Regions from separate parts of the Paenibacillus azoreducens genome, predicted to be linked through region 2. Evidence: riboswitches for the same ligand, from Rfam matches in the RefSeq annotation. Region 2 holds a riboswitch; the other holds the start of a gene.
The links. A riboswitch is a leader RNA that binds a small molecule or an ion and turns the genes downstream of it on or off. The one in region 2 is predicted to bind cyclic di-AMP.

Region 1 (9,144 bases), 1.6 Mb from region 2:
CAAGAATCACGGCAAGTCCAATCAGAGCGACCACATATTTCATGATGTCTCCCTCCATTTTCGTGAACAAATTCACAATATTTCTGGATTCAAAGCCCTATACATCCGCTATGATGGTGTCGAGCGCGATTTCCGCCATCTGATTAAAGGACTGCTCGCTGTCTTTATGCTCAGAACGTTCATTTGTCAGCAGTTGACTTCCTACTGTCAGGATGGACAATGCCCTCACTCCGTATTTGGCAGCCAGCGTATACAGCGCCGTGCTTTCCATCTCAACGGCCAGAACCCCGAATTCCATAAATTTATGAAGTCTTGCCAGCGTCTCTCTGTAAAACTCGTCGGAATTATACACATTCCCTACAAATACGTTTGCGCTGCGGCGAACGGACTCTTGATACGCTTGCATCAGCAGGCCGAAATCGGCGGATGGCGCATAATTGCAGCCGAGAAAAATCTTTTCTGTCATGTTGCTGTCCGAGGAAACCGCCTGCGCGAGCACGATATCCCGGATTTGTAGCTCCTTCTGCATCGCGCCGCATGTACCGATCCGGATCAGCTTCTTCGCCCCGTAATCTTTGATCAGCTCCGTGACGTAAATGCTTATCGACGGATTTCCCATTCCCGTCCCCTGAACGGACACCGGAATTCCTTTATATAACCCGGTAAAGCCGTACATCCCTCTAACCTCGTTGTAACACCGAACGTCCTCCAGAAAATGTTCGGCCACGAATTTGGCGCGGAGCGGATCGCCCGGCAGCAGAACCCGTTCCGCAACGTCTCCGGCTTTGGCCCCCAGATGAATACTCATGTTGCATTTCCCCCTTGATTAAACTGGCGAGCGATGATTTGTTATCGCTTACAGTAGTTATCTTAAAGGGAATCCGGGGCCGAAACTAGTCCAATTGCTGCCGTTGGATACGGAAGAAAAAGGACCATGCTGTTACGCCATCAACTCCTGCCGGATATTTTCCAGGTCCCTTTTCGTCGGGATCGTGGAAATGATGACCGTTGGCACGCTCGTTAAGGATACGGGCATCGTGCTGATCACGAAGTCGATCTGATGCTGCTTGATGATATCATCGGTCAGCCCATGCAAAATCGAAGTTTCGATCGTCAAATCGTCGCCAATTTCCCTTTTGATCAAGTTCGCGACGTAATGCCGCACCGAAAACTCCTCGCCGATAATCAAAAATGCCTTTTTGCTTTTATAACGAAGGCTGGAACTGATAATAAACGTAAGCTTGGTCAAATGATAGTCATTGTAAATCATATCTGGGAAGCTCCGCTGCCAATGCTGCATACAATCGGTTACGGACGCAAAAATGGACTGCTCTTTCTCCTGGATATACGCAGTCAGATGGCTGTGCGAAACGGCCATCAGTTCGGGAATGGCGTTATCGATCCGCAGCTTGTCCACAAATTCCCGGATTTCGGCCAAAAACCGCGGTCCTAAGTTCAGCGCCGGAAAGGCTTCAGCCAATACAGCGATAAGCAAGCCGGACATACGGTTCTCTTCACGATCCCCACCTTCCGAAGGAGGCGCTTTTTCCTCGAAAATATTCAATCCGTCCTTGTCATGGTATTGGCTGAGGTTGAACATCGACTGCAAAAAATAGACCTCATCCTGAGGCAAAACGACGCCGTAAAGCTGAGTAAGCTTCTCCGACAGTTTTACGACGGGGCCGTAAAACGCGTTTTGATCCCAGGCATAGCTGCCGTTTTTGAGCGCAACCCGATGTCCCTGTTTGACTCTTTCGAGCACAATAGCGATCAGAAACGACAGGCTGCGCTTGGAATTCAAAAAGTAGATCACTCCTTTTTCCCGCTCGATTTCCGCCACTAAGCCGTTCAGCCGGTCAAAATCGGCATTCGAAAAAGGCCATCCGGTATACGGATAAGCCTCGGTAAACAGTTTCCAGAAAAAATAGCGGACATGAATTTCATTACCTTTAAGCGTCGGCGAGGAGTACGTAATCCGAAGCTGAAACGGACGCAGCTCATCCCGGTTTAGATGAATAATCCATTTTTTGAACGAGGAAAAACTCATGTAGAGCTCTTCCGCCACCTCTTCCGCAGAGGCGTTTCCGTTGTTTACGAACAAAAGCTGCATCAGGCGGAAATAAGGCGTCTCCCGAAGCAGCGGTTCCAAAACTTCCTGAATGCTCGTGCCGTAACGGTCCCGGCGGAAAATGATGCCCCTCCCCCTCGATACCTCGATATGCATGGACGGGGGCAGGAGGTGAAGGGCCGCTTCGACGATTTTGCGGACGGACTTGCCGGATAACCCCAGCTCTTTTTCCACCTCGGCAAACGTAAACCACCGCTCCTCCCGGTCCAGCAGCTTCAGCAGCGATTTCAGCTGCATATATTCTTTATTCATGTCATCACCTTTACCCGTTGCTTCCGCCAGGCCAAGCGGTACCTCAATATTCTAGCCAGCGAAGGCCATATTCAGCCCGAAGGCTGCTCCATCCGGTAAATACGCTGGTCAATCAAAAAATTAAGCAAAATACGGTTGAACTCAATCGGCTGACATAAATGACTTGGATAGATCGCGTCTTCAATGACCGCCTTCTGTGCGCAGGAGAACCACTCTACCGCCTTGTTCATCTGGTTCACAAACCATTCGCTTTGTCTGCCCGCTACGCATAATATCGGCATTTTCAGCCGCGTTGAACCCGGATCCGTATGGACCTTCAGCAAAGCCATCCGCTGCTTGATCGATTCGGTAGGCCGTTTATGAAACAGCTCATTCCGTAAAATACTGTAAGCCGGAATCCAGCGGTGGTATGTCACGCGGAGCGAGCGGAGGAAAAATTCCGCAGGCAGATAATAGGAAAGCCAGCTGCATGCCTCGAGGATTTTCCACAGGCTGCTTTTGGTGCCAAAAGGACCGCATGGACCGTAGAAATAACTGTCCACCAGCACAAGCGCATTTACCCTGTCCGGGTAAGAGGCCGCAAACTTTTGCACAAGCAAACTTCCGCTCGAGCAGCCGACAAGGGTCACTTTCGGGATATCCAGTTTATCCATTAATTCGTTTAAATCCTCGCATTGCGTCTTGACGATCTCTTCCACTTCCACGTTTAACTTCCCCGAATTTCCGTATCCCCTCAAATCAAGCACGATGACTTTGGCTCTTTTGCTGAAATACTCCACTTGAGGCTCAAACATATGATGAGATGAAAGATGTCCATGAATAAAAACAATGGGCACGCCGCTGCCATGCGTCTCATAATACAGCGTTGTTCCGTTCACTTCTATATTAGGCAACTTCCTTCTCCTCTCCATTATGCATTATCTGACGATGCCTTCTTTAATCCAGAACTAAATCCGAAAACAGCAAAAAAAGAAGCACGGGAAAGAGGAACTCTCTTTCCATGCTTCTTGAGGCAAGGCAAATAAACCTTGCATTGCATGTATAAAAAGCAGCCTCTCTTCTAACGCTTACGAGGTTAGCTGACGGATTCGGACCCAAGAGTAGCCCTACTCGAATGCTTTTTCGAGATTCACCCCATGTGACGAATGATTGATCATCACGGCCGGTTCCCCCGTTTTCCGTCGGAACGGAAATTCAGCGATCTTAGACATCCATTCAATTTTCCGCACAGAAAAACACAGAGCAGGTACCCTGTGTTCGTTGACAACTCACAGTTTCACTCCTCTCTCATAGCGACGCTTACGAGGTTAGCTGTCGGATTCGGGCAGTGAGAGTTGCCCTGCGGATTGGAAGCCGATATTAAACCGCCTCTTCTTCCGATTCACCCCTAGCAGCGGCTTCATTCCGTATGATCGGAATGCCATGCCAATGCTGATTGTGGTTCCCCCGCTTTTCGCAATTGAAAATTCAGCGCAATTCATTCATGAAGCGAAGATACTTCATAATGAGTTGACTATACGCCTGAGCCGGCAAACTGTAAAGGATGGTTATGATAGAATTCATGGCCTTTTTTAAGGCTATTGCCGGTTTCCGGTCACTGAACTTACTCAATCATTCATTTACAACCGAAAGCTTCCGTTTACTTGATTTATGTTCCGCATAACACTTGATGAGCGGCCCCCTACAGAAGCGGATACAGGGACATTTGCTCGCCTTTCAGAATTACCGGCTTTCAGAAGGCCTGTTTGGCAGCGAATGAGTAGGATGGAGAAACTTCGAGTTCTTCTTTTCGACCAATGACTGGCTTCGTGTCACATGGAACACCGTATTTCTGAATGGGCTGTTTCTTGTGTTCGGTTTGGGGACGGCAATCATGCTCTCGGTGCTGCTCAATGAAGTCGCGGTTAAATGGTTCAAGAAGACGGCACAGTCATTTGTCTTTTTGCCATACTTCATTTCTTGGCTGGTCGTTAGCATGATGGTGCAGACGATGTTCAGCTCATCCGAAGGAATGGTGAATCAGGCATTGACCTCTCTAGGATTTAAAGGGGTAGATTATCAGGTGGAGACTACGTCCGTATGGTTAGCATCTTCTTGCTATGACTGCTGTCTAACACAAAGCCCCGTTACTAGCCGTAAGAATCTTCGATTCTTCGCTGGCGGCGGCTTCTTTTTTATTTCCCCCTCCCAAAGTTGCCCCTTAAAACGTTAGAGCCGGTAAGGAATACTCCCGATGAAAAGACGATTGAGAACCCGAATAGGCAAATAAGAACTAGGCAGAAACAACGTGATTAGATATCATAGAATTTAAAAATAAAAACACTTTCCTTGGGATAATTAAGAGGGGGCGGCATTTTCATATGTTCAAATCGACATATCTGCGTATTTTTTTATGGAGCTGCATCTTAATTACCATCATTATCATCCCGTTTTCATTATTTCTGATTCAGCGATTCTCGGATTATGCCTCCTCCCAGCTCGGATATATCAACAGGGACAGAATTGAAGAAACATTAGACCGTACGGAATTCATCCTGGCTAAACTGAAGTGGTACGGTTTGAACATATATGAAGATCAGACCCTTCAGAACTGGATATACTCCCTCGGGGATGATCCCTTGCTTGATGCCGCAGCCCTGCAGACCTTGTCAAAATATTTATCCAAAGAATCCTTTTTTGAAGGCGCTTACTTATTTAATATGCGCCGGGAAAAAGTAATGGATTCCAAAGTTGGTCTTCTTTCATTCGACGAGTTTTCGGATCAGACGATATTGAAGCGTGTTAAACAGAAAGGCCCGTTCTTATTACGGTATTCCCACTATGAGACCGGAGGGAAGTCATATATATCATTGGTATTCCCGTCCTCCTATGTGGAAAAGGAGCACTATGGATATTTGGTTGTGCTGTTAAATCCACAAGTATTGCAGAACTATCTCATTTCAGGGGAAGGTTCAGAGAAAGGCGCGAAAGATTATCAAGTGACACTCATGGACCGTTCCGGGCAAACGATTCTAGGCCAGGCGGACGATAGGATCATGGCTGGCGTGATGCGTTCGAGAACAGATGCCAAGAAAGGTTCCTTCGAACTAAAAGCAGATGAGCAGACTTTATACGTGAACTATGCCGATTTAGATACTCAGGATTGGACGATTTATTCCCTGTCCGGCATGAAACAATTCCGTAAGCAGGTTACCTCTTTCCAACAGACGATTGTATTGTGCTCAATTCTGCTCCTCATCTTGCTGCTGGTCGCAGTACTTTGGAATTCACATTTCTTCTTCAAGCCTTTCCGGATCCTTGCGGCTCAAATCCATGGCAAGCTTGGCATTCATGCCAAAAGCGATATCGATGCGATTCGGCAAAGCGTCGTTTTATTGCGGGATCATTCCCCGCTTATCAAAACGGAATTTTTACGGCGGTGGATATTGCAAGGCAGGCTGGGGAACAGCGCACGCGAGGCTCTTTCACGTGAATCAAAAATACTCCAATACGAATGGATACGGCTGGCCGTTGTCAAAATCGATGCTTTCTACGAAACCGCAGAGCGTTATGATTTTGCCTCCCAGAGACTGTTGAAATACGCCATTGGCAACATTGCGGAAGAAGTACTTATCAGTAAGGATCGCGCAATCGAAGTTGTCGATTTCGGCGGCGACCACCTGCTCCTCCTTATTGGCATAGCCGATCAAGCAGATGACATGATGGAGGATTTGAGCCAGCTCAGCCGCATGGTAAACAGGTATATTCAGCTCAACATAACCGTGGCATACAGTACGGCAAGGCATGTTCGCGATGATCTGCGCGCCGTATACGATGACTTATGCGAATTGACGTTGTTCAAATTCATCAGCGGTGACGACAAAATTTATACGGAACAAGAATATGAGCGCTACGCGGATTTGCAATATCAACCGGATGATACCCTGCTGGACCTCCTTATTCAGTCGATTCGCAGCGGCAAGGAGGAGCAGTCCTTTCATTGGCTGGAACAATGGTTTGTCCGGCTGCAAGCGATGAATTATTCCGAATGTCAATTCCAATTAAAATTAATGTTCTTCTCCTTCGTCAAATCATTTAGCAAACTTACTACCGTACATAACGTAAAGGGAATTGAAAATCATCTAAAAAAATTCGCAAAGCTCGAAGACATCCACATGTGGATGAAAAAAGAGATTTCCCGGATCATCTCCCTGCTTGGCGACCAGAAAAGCTTAAACCGCAAAGGAAAAATCGTTGAGGAAATGATTGAGTATATTCGATATCACATTCACGATCCAAGACTGTCTGTCGAGAGCATCGCCGATCACATCGAACTTTCGGCCAAATACTCGCGTCAGCTGTTTCTGGACCATTACGGGATGTCATTATCCAATTATATTTTGAATATGCGGATCGAAAAGGTGAAGGAATTGCTTCAACAAACGGATATGAGCGTTGCCGAGATTGCGCAGCAGGCCGGATTTCAGACGAAGAGCCATTTTTTTACCGCCTTCAAGAAAGCGACCGGGATGACGCCAGCCCAATATCGTTATCAGCAGATCGATGAAGCGAGCGGCTGAATTCCCTTGATGTCGATGCCATACGTTAAAATAAAAGAAACGACTTGTACATTGCTTAATGGATCAGCCCTCTTTCGCCATCACAAAATAGGCCAACCATACGTTATGGCTGGCCTATTATCGTCTCAATATCCTCTCACATCGCCGAATCCATATATTCATCCGGTTTGATGCCTTCATATCTGGCAAAAGCGCGTTTGAAAGAATATACGTTTTCGTAGCCCACCCGGCGGGCGATGTCATCAATGCCGCAGCTTCTTTCTCTTAACAATTCCTTCGCCATTTCCATACGGAGCCGGCATAAATAATCATAGAAATTGATTCCGGTAACTTCCTTGAATATCTTGGAAGCCTTGGAGACAGACATCTGAAATATTTCAGCCAGCTGTTTTAGCGAAACATCGGCGCTTGTATAATTTTCGTTGACATACTCCAATAGCCGGCTGCCTACTTCAATCGTCGATGTTGTGTTGGAATACCGGTTGCGTTCGCAGATTAACGTCCCTACTTCATACACGTAGCTCCACATTTCCCCGATATTCTCTCCCTTGGCTTTATTGGCGAACTGTTTCGCGTAAATCCCCGTATCGAGATTCAGCTCATGCAGCACCCTCAGCATCGTTTCCATCAAGAGTGAAACCAGCTTGATCATACTTGCTTCGGCCAAGTCCCGTTTGCCGTTTTCGGCGCTGATTTCATACAGGATCTGCATCGATGTATCCAGGTTCCCGATCTTCAGATTATTGATCAGTTGGACCTCCCAATCCGTCGGATAATAATAGTCGACGATATTGGGAATGGTTTCCTCCTGCAAGGCCGGAAGATGGCTCTGCGAGAATAAAATATACTGCAGGCTTTCATTTGCCGCATAGTACGACTTACTGATGCCGACAAGCCCCTTCTCGACCGTTCCGGACAAAACATAGGGCTGGAATCCGCAGGTCTGATCGATCTCTTCCGCGATGTCCGATGCAATTTGTTCCATCATTCCATCCTGTCCAAAGATGCCGTCGGAAGACAAAATCAGCGCTTTATCCGCATGGGTCACTTCAAACAGCTCATAATCCAGACCATGGCGGTTCATGACTTTCTCGGGGCTGTCCAGAAAGTCAGTAAAAGCTGATGCTGGACGCCCCGTTTTTGTTGGATGTTAAAAAAAGGAACAAAAAAAACGCCAATTCTTGTAGAATGGAAGTTACCACACAACCAACTCAGGAAAGGGCGATTTTTTTGCGTAATCTAACGACTACTACCGAACAGTATACCATGCAAGTGACACTTCCTCTAGAGGATGTGGAAGAAAAAGTGATACCTAAACGAAATCTTGCCCCTACCTTCAAGCCGTACGATAACAAGCAAGCTCAGATGATTCTGAATTTGGAACTATTCATTCCTGACCACCATGTGGCACATGTCATTGATGAAATGATCGAATCCATTCCAGATCAGCAACTGTTTGCCCACTACACAGGCGGAGGCCGCAGTCCCTACCATCCCAAAATGATGCTCAAGGTGATCCTTTACGGTTACTCGCAAAAGGTTTACTCTTGCCGAGGCATTGAAAAGCTGCTGCAAGAGAACCTCCCGGCGATGTGGCTGGCGGCGATGCAACAGCCCGACTTCCGTACCTTGAACGACTTCCGTGGCGTGCGTATGAAAGCATTTATGGACGAGCTGTTTGAAACAATGATCCAAAAGCTCATCGCAGACAATTACATCACGATGGAGAACTACTTTTTAGACGGCACGAAGATCGAAGCTGATGCTAACAAGTATTCTTTTGTGTGGAAAAAATCCACCCTTCACTTTGAAGAGAAGCTCAAGGAAAAGGTACAGGCGACCCTTGCGCATATTCATACGCTCACACAGCAAGAAGCCGACGAATACGCGGCGGCAGCCCCGGATGAACTTCCTGTAAGACTCGAAGAAGCAGCCGCCCTACTGGAAGAAAAAGTGGAGGATTTCACCGAACAAATGGCTCAGGCAAACGACAGCGGAGCGAGAAAAGCCTTACGCAAAGAGCGCAGTGCCCTGAAGCAGCCACTGAAACAAATTTGGGAGGACTTTCTTCCGCGGCTCGCCAAGTATGAGCAGCAGAAAGCCTGCTTTGGCAATCGCAACAGCTACTCCAAAACTGATCCAGATGCCACGTTTATGCGGATGAAGGAAGACCACATGAAGAATGGTCAACTGAAACCGGGTTAC
Region 2 (9,144 bases):
GTGCTCATGGCGTACATTACGATGAACAGAGCGAGCAGCAGTGTCAAAAGGTCAGCGTACGGCAAGAGCCATGATTCGTCCGCATGTTCTTCATGATGTTCACGTCTAGTCTTTTTGCTCACCTGCAACAGCCTCCTTCTCATTCATTTGAGCACGCTCGGAAGGGGTCAGAAAAACAGAAAGCTTCTGGCTGATCGCTATCGTGGAAACGCCGGATTGAATGGACAAGAGTCCTTCGATCATCATGAGCTTCAGCTCAATTTCCTTTTTGGACAAGCGCTTCAATTTGTTTGAGATCGGATGCCACAGCACATAACCTGTGAAAATACCTAGGAGGGTCGCGATAAATGCCGCACCGATGGCATGTGCTAGCTCTCCCATGTTCTCCATCTTCGTCAGGGCGGCGATCAGACCGACAACGGCGCCGAGTACCCCGAGCGAAGGAGCGTACATGCCGGCTTGGGAGAAGATCAATGCACCTGCGCGGTGCCGTTCCTCCGTAGCCGCGATATCTTCCATTAAAACATCACGTACAAAATCCTGGTCGTTGCCGTCGATAATCATCCGCATGCCGTTGCGGAGAAAGTCGTCATCAATCTCTTCTACTTTGGTTTCCAAAGCGAGCAGGCCTTCACGGCGGGTAATGGACGCCCATTCCATAAACATGGAGATCAGTTCACGGCGTTCCACTAATTTCTGCTTCACAAATACCATTTTCAGCAGCTTCGGAAACTTCTTGAGCTCTGACATGGGGAAACCAATAAACAATGTTGCAGCGGTCCCCACGAGAATAATGACGTAAGCCGCGGGGGTGAGAAGAGAGATTAAAGGCGCCCCTTTGAGAAACATACCGACAAGGACTGCGACCACACCAAGAATTAGGCCGATAAGTGTTGAAATTTCCATTGCACACCTCATCCATGAGAAATAGAATTGAATCCTTTCGTGCACCAAGTTTGCATCCTTGCAACATGGTGTGCTGCACCAAGAACGTAATATATTATTTATCGTCAGGATCGGCTTTTTTTTTAAGGGGGTTTTTCCGGTATAATGAAACAAAGGGAGGGCGAGCCCTATCCAGCAACAACTCTATTCCATAGATTGTACTAAAGAAGCGGGAAGGCTAACTTTTGAGATAGCGCTTACCCCATGGGCGAAAGTGAGGCTTTCGTCAATCTATTCAGTATAGACAAAATGAGACCAGGGTGGAGGTAACAAATATGGGTGTAAAACATGGACGGGAATATGGCGAAATATTAAAAGATCTGACGGAAGCGATCGGGCAAATCCCGGATAGTTATCTTTTTTTCGAGATGGAAGGAAACGAGTGGCAGCAGCTCAGCCCAGGGGAGAAACAAGAGGTGCATGAAGCGCTGGCCGAGGATCTTTTTTATGGGTTGGGTGCGGAGCCGGTAATTGAGGTCGGATGCGGCGTTGTCATGTATGACAAGCAACAGCATCGAATCAATCTGCTGATTGGAGAAGATGAGCTGACGGTAGTTCCGTTGATCTAATCCGAGGGGCGGATTAGATTTTTGAATATTTGGCGTGTTAAAATATAATCAAGCGATGGGGCCTGAGCACGGCCATATTCATAAACACTCAGTGATCGGAATACAATGGAAAAAGTTGATGGAAAGCCAGGCAAAGACGCATCCTGAGGGTCATCGATCCGTAGGGATGTGGGTTTCAGGGAGGATATGAAAAATGGTTTATACACAAGAAGAAGTGGAAGCGCATTTAGCGAAGCTGGAGGGCTGGCAGCTGGAAGAAGGACGCTGGATTGTGCGAAAATATGTTTTCGCAAGCTTCATGAAGGGGATTTCATTTGTCGATGAAGTAGCAACGATCTCCGAAGCCTTTGATCATCATCCCTTTATCACAATTGATTATAAGAATGTAACATTACGGCTGACCTCCTGGGATGAAGGGGGCATTACCGCCCTTGATATCAAGGAAGCTCATCAGTTTAACGAGTTATTTGAAAAGATGCGATCCGGAGAGAAACGGTAACAAACGAATATGTTCGAAACGGCAAAAAAACACGCTTGGGCAGTCCTGAAAGGGTTCCCCATGAAGCGTGTTTTTTATTTAGGAAAAAAAGGATTATTTTTTGGCTGCAAGCCACTGAGCTACGTTGGCAATTTCTTCGCTTTTCAGCTTGTCTTTGAACGAAGGCATTCCGCCTTGGCCTTTGGTAATGATTTTGTAGATCTCTTCGGCAGAGAGCTGTGATCCGATTTTTTGCAGATTAGGTCCGGCGCCTCCCTGCAGCTGGTCACCATGGCAGCTAATGCAGCCTTGGGCTTTGAGTGTAGCTTCAGCCGCCGCTGCGTCCATGGTTACTTCAGGCATGGCTGGTGGTTTATTTTGTTCAGCTACTTCTTCCTTGCCAGGCAGCGTAAATATAAGCACAATGGCAAATACGCATGCGATTGTTATCAAACCGCTCATGATCCATTTTTGCATCCGTTTTCGTCCTTTCTATGTATACTGACAGTCCTCTCATTTCTTCATTATAACGGAACAAGCTTGTACATCAAATAGTTTGTGACAAAAAATCAAACGAAAAGCAGAGAAAAAGCCACCAAAAATACACAATTTTGTACCATTTATCATTGACGTTTTTAATGTTCCCGATAGACCATGCAGTGTAAGCGTTCGAGGCCTTCAGGCGTCCATTTTTCGTAGGTGTCGGTAATCTCGAAGCCCGCTTTTAAATATGCGCGGATTGCGCGTTGATTCCATTCCTGCACCTCCAGATCAACAGGCAGTTCCGGATATCGCTTTTTGGCTTCCGCGACGATGGCCTCCAAGAAGCTCTTACCCATTCCCAAATTGCATAAATCAGGCCGTAAGCCGACTCCAAGCCGAATAACATTGACCATCGGGAAAAGCTGGGCAAACCCGCACAGGATGCCTTCAGCGTCCATAATCGATACATATTGGCGTTCCCGTATATCAGGATCCCCAAATTCAATGCCGAGCGCCTCCATCTGCTCCCAGGGAAGCCAGCTGTAAATTCGGTCGTATGGAGGCTCATATTTCCAGTTGCTGCAAACTTCGGCATGTTCCCGCATCATCGGGATGACCATAAAAATTTTTTTGGCAACGCTCATGGCTTACGACCTCATTCCTTGCGAAAGTGCGTTGATTCATAGGATTTGAACATTCTTAAAAAACTATTCCTATGAAGGACATTCACGGTACACATGGAAGGGGAAGCCCGCTCCATGTACGAAAGGCCCGTACTGAGATTTCGGCAAAAATCTCGTTACGGGCCTTTCGTACAACCGTGTAGCAACTAATTGGAATTATTGTACGTCATCGTTATCCGGGGAATCAATAGCAGTGGATTCATATGTATCCGTGCTCATGACTCGTTTAGCGCCGACGTAGCGATCAACGTAATAGCTTTCACTAAGCGAACTTACAACTACACCACGTGAAGTAGAGGCATGTGCAAACTTTCCGTCGCCCATATAGATTCCGACATGGGAAATGCCAGCGCCGGAGGTATTGAAGAATACCAGATCTCCCGCTCTGAGGTCGCTGCGGGAAACAGAAGTGCCCATACTGAATTGCGATCCGGATTGATGAGGCAAATTAATGCCGAGATGTTTGTAGACATACATGGTGAATCCGGAGCAGTCAAAACCGCTAGTAGTCGTGCCGCCGGTTCTGTACTTTGTACCTAGAACATCATCGATGACTTTGTCCATTTTGGAGTCCGCGAAAGCGCTTCCGGCCCCGACAGTGAAGACAATGGCAAAACTCATGACAGCTGCTGCAAGTTTCTTCTTCAAACAAATATACTCCTTCCGGTGCCTGCGAGGTTAGCTTAAGGATTCGGTAGAAGGTCCCCTATGATCCCTCTGATGCAAGATCAATTCACCCATAAATGGTTCCCCCGCTTCCCTAGTGTGAGAGAATTCGGCATATGCTTTACACTATATAATTCAGGAAACGTCCTTGGTTACAAACGATTTTATAAAGATTACAAAGTTGTTACTAACTCACTGGACTTATTGTAACAAAGGAACACCACTTTGGCAATTGTTTCTACCACAAAGATTCAAAAAAAATTAGTTTTTTTCATAAGAAAGGGCGGATTTATAGAACATATAATAGGAAAAGATGTTTATTTGTTGGATAAACAGGGTAAATGGAAATGGACAGGAAAAAATTATCAAAAAGTTTTTTTTGAAAAACTGTTACCTTTTGCGCGTCTCATTCGTCTAATAAGTATGAGCACGAAACAGTAAGAAACCCGCAAGGTGATTTCGGCAAAAATCATCCGTTTGCGGGCCAGATCGTAAACATTTATGAAGTTATTTTAATTGAAGGCTGCTGCCTTATATTTGGCATTGCTCATAACTCGTTTTGCGCCTATGTAGCGTTTGGCGAAATAGCTGTTGCTAAGCTTGCTGATCGTAACCCCTTTGGAAGAGGATGAATGTGCAAAGCTTCCATTCCCAATATAGATACCAACATGGGAAACGCCGCCGCCAGTCGTATTGAAAAATACCAGATCTCCTGCGCGAAGTTGGCTTTTGGAGACGGGAGTGCCAGTTCTGAATTGGGCATTGGATTGGCGCGGAACGGAAACGCCCATTTTTTTCAATACATATTGCGTAAATCCGGAACAATCAAATCCTTTAGTGGTTGATCCGCCAGTTTTGTATGAAACGCCGACGGTCTTATGAACAACGCTGTTTAATGATGAATTCGCAAAAGCGCTGCCGGTTCCCATCGAAAACATAAGTGTTACGCCAAGTGCAATTGCTGCAAACTTCTTTTTCAAAAAAATAAACCCCTTCCGGTTGCCTGCGAAGTTAGCTAAAGGATTCGGTAGAAGGTCGCCCCCTATGATCCCTCGACTGCGAGATCAATTCACCCATAAATGGTTCCCCCGCTTCCCGGTGCCAAGGAATTCGGCCTTTAATCGTTGCACCTTATAAATCGTTAACTCGTTATTTTATCCATTGACTTCTTTCGGTTTCTTTTCGTTGAAAAATCGTTACAGCATGAATGAAATGAATTTGAAAAGTTACAGCAAATATTACAAACTTGTTACTAAGTCTTACTCGGATTATTTTAACAGAGGATTGCTGTATTTGCAAATCCATGAACCGATAAAAACCGACAAAACCCCGCCCCTTTCTAACAAAAAGGGTGGGGTTTTTCTTTTATCATGGGATTGAAGTAATGACAAAAATTTAACCTTTATTCTAGTTTTTATTCCTCTGAGCTCCTATGTGCCTGATGATGCCAAAGATCAAACTTAGCTGAAATGCCCCAAATTTTCATGGTACAGCTGACCAGATGATGACCTTGGAGCAAAATGAGAGCAATGATTCCGGACCAGAAAAATGAAATGCCTGCAAAAAGACCGAATAGGAGCAAACTGATCATACCAAGGACAACAGAAATAGCGATGAGGGGCAGCGCGCCGCGCAAGCATAACCACAGGGGAGCCAGCAGGCCCGTGCCGCCGGTTTTGCCGAACTGCATGAAAAGGATCAATTGGTGAATGATGTAGTTGTATAAAAGCCAGGCCGCTATATATGGAAGAAGCTGCAGAGCTATGGTTTCCATCGGCATACCGCTCAGGATAGTTCGATACACCTTGAGTACAATCCAGTAAGCCGGGACGGCCATGAGCGCCCATTCGAACAGATGAAATAAAAGCACGGTTTTCCCATGGCGTTTCATTCCCTGAAAGAAATACAGACCGATCTCGCCTTCGCGTTCCCGATGCAGCCCATGGAAAATCCCGGCATGAATAAATGGCGTCAGAAGCAGGCGGATGAGGAACATGAGGAGCAGAATTCCAAGGTACATATGAACCTTCCCGCTCGTAGCGAGGCTCATTTTGCCCTCAATATAGTAGAGCAGTTGGCTTATTTCATTTGGCGGCGGATCGGGATATCGCATCAGCAGCGGTGTGACGGCCGAATGAACCAGGCGGTACAAGAAGTATCCCCAGATCAGCTGGTATAAAAAGAGAAGAATGACGATATAAAATTGGTTTTTTAGACTTTTCCAGCCATTTGCAATATGTGCTTTCACCAGTTCTCACCTCACCAGGACAGACTTCCAAGCAGAGTCTCAATCAGCTTGGTGATGCTAGCGTTCCAGCGGATCAGCACCTTTTTATCCATGTCCGCCTTCAAATAGTTGTTGATATGCTTGTTCTCGATCACGATCGAGTAATCAGGATCAACCATCGCCCAGGCGAGCGGAGCGCTGTATTCCAACTTGTATTCGGCGCTGTCGCCCGAACCGTTCCAGACCTTGTTCAAGGTATGGCCGTCGGTAAAGGTAAACCGGATCGGAACTTCCGGGAAGTCGCCGCCCTTTTTTAATATTTTGATTGTGGATTCGTAAACCGGACCGGCTTCGCCCTCTTTTTTCTTTACTGAGATGGAATCGACCGCGAAGTCGGCCATCTGCTTGCCGTAAATATACTGGTCGAAGAAGTTTTGCCATGATTTGCGGGTGACCTGCTCGACCACTTTTTGAAAATCCGCCGTGGCGGGATGCTTAAACCGAAACTTTTGGGCGTAAGTCCTCATAATTTTATTCATGGTTTGGCTTCCGGCCTGCTGCTCCATCGCCTTCAGCAGCAGCTTGCCGCGATAATAAACATTCAAGGCGTATTGATCCTGCGAACCGTATTTCCATGCCTCCTGCGTTAAAGACATCGGGGATGAGATCAGGGAGGCTTGTATAGGCAAATTCGGAATGACGCCATATTCCTGCTCCATGAGCTTATCCTCGGCATAAGAGGTAAAACCTTCATCCAGCCAGGCTTCTTCAAATTCATTGCTTGCAATCATGCCGTAAAAATATTGATGTCCAATTTCATGAATGACGGTGCGCTCGAGATCATAACCCGGTGATTCATCTTTGGCTCCGAAGGCCGTGACCAGCGTTGGGTACTCCATACCGCCGGCGCCATTGCCGGAATCGGGCGGAACGACGATGGACAATGTCGAATAAGGATAAGTTCCGTACCATTTGCTGAAGTATTTCAACGCGGATTTGGCGGCAAAAAAGTATCTTTCCTTAAGGTCCTTGTGGACAGGGTCCAAATAAAGCTTGATTCTCACGCCCGGCACTTCGGCAGAGGAGAACGGCTCTTCGGCATAAATAAAATTCGGCGATGCCGACCAGGCGAAATCATGCACATCATCCGCATAAAATTGATAGATTTTTTCCTTGTTTCGGATTTGGGAGGACTGCATAATACCGGTGCCTGCGACAATGTAGTTGGCAGGTACATGAATTCGGACGCTATAAATGCCAAAGTCGGAGTAAAATTCGGAGTTGCCATGGTATTGATGCAGATTCCAACCTTCCGTCGTACGGCCTCTCAGGCCTACGGGTTCGTAAACGCTGATTTTGGGAAACCACTGTCCGGCCATGACAAACTCATCAGCAGTGCCCATTCGGGCGAAGATTTTGGGCAATTTGACTTCGAACTGGATACTGAGCGTGATGCTCTCTCCACCCTTGACAGGTTTGGGGAGCCGAACTTTTACCAGGGTCTTGTCCTTTACGTTTCCGTCGTCAGGCTGAACATACTGCATGCGGTGCATGAGGGAAAGACCTTCCGAAGTTTTCATATCCGTAATGGTCATGGAACCGAAGCCGTCTGTAGGCATTTTGTCATCCCGGAGTCTGCCTCCGGATTCTTTCATGAAAGTGGTGTCCATTGATGAAAAGGCGTTGGGATATAGATGGAAGTACAGCTCGCCTACCGTTTTTTTGCCGGGGTGGGACCATGTCATAGTCTGAGTTCCTTTGATGACGCGGTTCTCAGGATCGAGCGTGGTGTCAATATGGTATTCCACAACCCGGTTGCTGAGGATCTGGGCTGTCGGTTTCTGTACGCTTTCCTGTACCATTGGGGTGGATACCTTGGGAGGCTTGGCCTGATCCGGAGCGTAGGAAGGCTGCGATTCCGGTGTATCCCTGGAGATGAGCCACTTTGCCCCTGCTAGCAGGAGACATAGGGCTAGTAACGACGAAATGACGATTTTGGCGCGTGCTGGTGCCATATACGAATACCTCCCGTTGACAAGCATCTACAGCATGTATATGTTGGCTTTCCAGCGATTATTAGTTAAAATAAAATTAAGTTGTTCAATAAGGCGCGATCAGGAAAATTGAGCAGCCATTTTCTTAATCGCCCCTAATAAAAATGATGAAGAGCAGGACGCCTATTCGGACAGCGCACCCGGCCGAGAAGCGCTTTTTTGCGGGGGCCGTTCGATAGACGTTTTTCTAATAGGAGGAACACGGAAATGGAAAACAAGGAGCAGATAGGCAAGAAACAGATTGCCCTGAATATCGTGAGCGGTAAAAGCAAACATAAAATGGGGTTTGGAGCGGGTTCCATTGACCTGAACAACATTTCGCCGGTAATCATTGACCGTGGCGAAGCCGTGATCGATATCGGTGCCATGCATGCCAAGAGCAAGCCGGAACGCCGGATCCGTTTTTCCGGAAATCGTGAAGATGTGCCGAATGGACGCCAGGTGTGGATTGTATGGGTAGCGGTGGACCGTAATGAAGAAGGCCAATTCTACGGCGGGGCAACCGCCTGTGAAATGTGGATTGATGAGGAAGCGCGCCGGGGCTGGAAAATCCTCGCGGATCATGTCAACCGGATGGATGCCTCGCTAAAACGCAAATTTATGCTGGATGAGCTCGGCTCCGAGGAGAAAAAGCTTCTTAAAGACCTGCTCGTTTCCCATAACGAAGAATGGTGGGAAAGATCCCCTGAAGAACTGAAGCAGGCTCTCGAAGCGTAATTGCAGTTTCTGCCGTACAAAGAAATAGAAGAGGGTCTGCCGGGTAGTTTGCTGTGGTTAGGCAAAGCAGGGCAGACCCTTTTTAGAGGTTATAAATTTTTTGGGGTTCCCGCAAGCATTTGGAATAAGCATCGGAGCAAAGGCTTCACTCCGTACTTTTGCTCCGCAAAAGCGCCCCTCTTTGAGAGGCGCCCTTACTTCTTTCCGATACTCTTTGTGGGATTATTTTGTTGAGATTGTGGATCGTTTATTGTGCTTCTGCCGTGCTGCATGCGGAGGCTTATTTAAGCCGGAATTCGGCAGTTACCGGATTATGGTCGCT

Region 1: another riboswitch for cyclic di-AMP. It lies ahead of L6442_RS24455 (alpha/beta fold hydrolase); the one in region 2 lies ahead of L6442_RS31970 (C40 family peptidase).

The regions. Positions count from the first base shown of each region.
Region 1 is NZ_AP025343.1:5,505,214-5,514,357, forward strand. Features, by position in the region: gene L6442_RS24440 (NupC/NupG family nucleoside CNT transporter) at 1-43, opposite strand, end outside; gene deoD (purine-nucleoside phosphorylase) at 98-808, opposite strand; gene L6442_RS24450 (AcpB/EbpR/MafR family transcriptional regulator) at 941-2,380, opposite strand; gene L6442_RS24455 (alpha/beta fold hydrolase) at 2,452-3,273, opposite strand; cyclic di-AMP (ydaO/yuaA leader) riboswitch at 3,429-3,590, opposite strand; cyclic di-AMP (ydaO/yuaA leader) riboswitch at 3,662-3,863, opposite strand; gene L6442_RS24460 (hypothetical protein) at 4,254-4,592, shown strand; gene L6442_RS24465 (AraC family transcriptional regulator) at 4,741-6,939, shown strand; gene L6442_RS24470 (helix-turn-helix transcriptional regulator) at 7,076-8,023, opposite strand; gene L6442_RS24475 (IS1182 family transposase) at 8,080-9,144, shown strand, end outside.
Region 2 is NZ_AP025343.1:7,129,765-7,138,908, reverse strand. Features, by position in the region: gene motB (flagellar motor protein MotB) at 1-122, opposite strand, end outside; gene motA (flagellar motor stator protein MotA) at 106-906, opposite strand; gene L6442_RS31995 (hypothetical protein) at 1,221-1,514, shown strand; gene L6442_RS31990 (4a-hydroxytetrahydrobiopterin dehydratase) at 1,708-2,013, shown strand; gene L6442_RS31985 (c-type cytochrome) at 2,107-2,469, opposite strand; gene L6442_RS31980 (GNAT family N-acetyltransferase) at 2,628-3,119, opposite strand; gene L6442_RS31975 (C40 family peptidase) at 3,315-3,806, opposite strand; cyclic di-AMP (ydaO/yuaA leader) riboswitch at 3,811-3,949, opposite strand; gene L6442_RS31970 (C40 family peptidase) at 4,337-4,804, opposite strand; cyclic di-AMP (ydaO/yuaA leader) riboswitch at 4,810-4,950, opposite strand; gene L6442_RS31965 (hypothetical protein) at 5,239-6,072, opposite strand; gene L6442_RS31960 (M1 family metallopeptidase) at 6,084-8,066, opposite strand; gene L6442_RS31955 (YwhD family protein) at 8,313-8,822, shown strand; gene L6442_RS31950 (endonuclease/exonuclease/phosphatase family protein) at 9,103-9,144, opposite strand, start outside.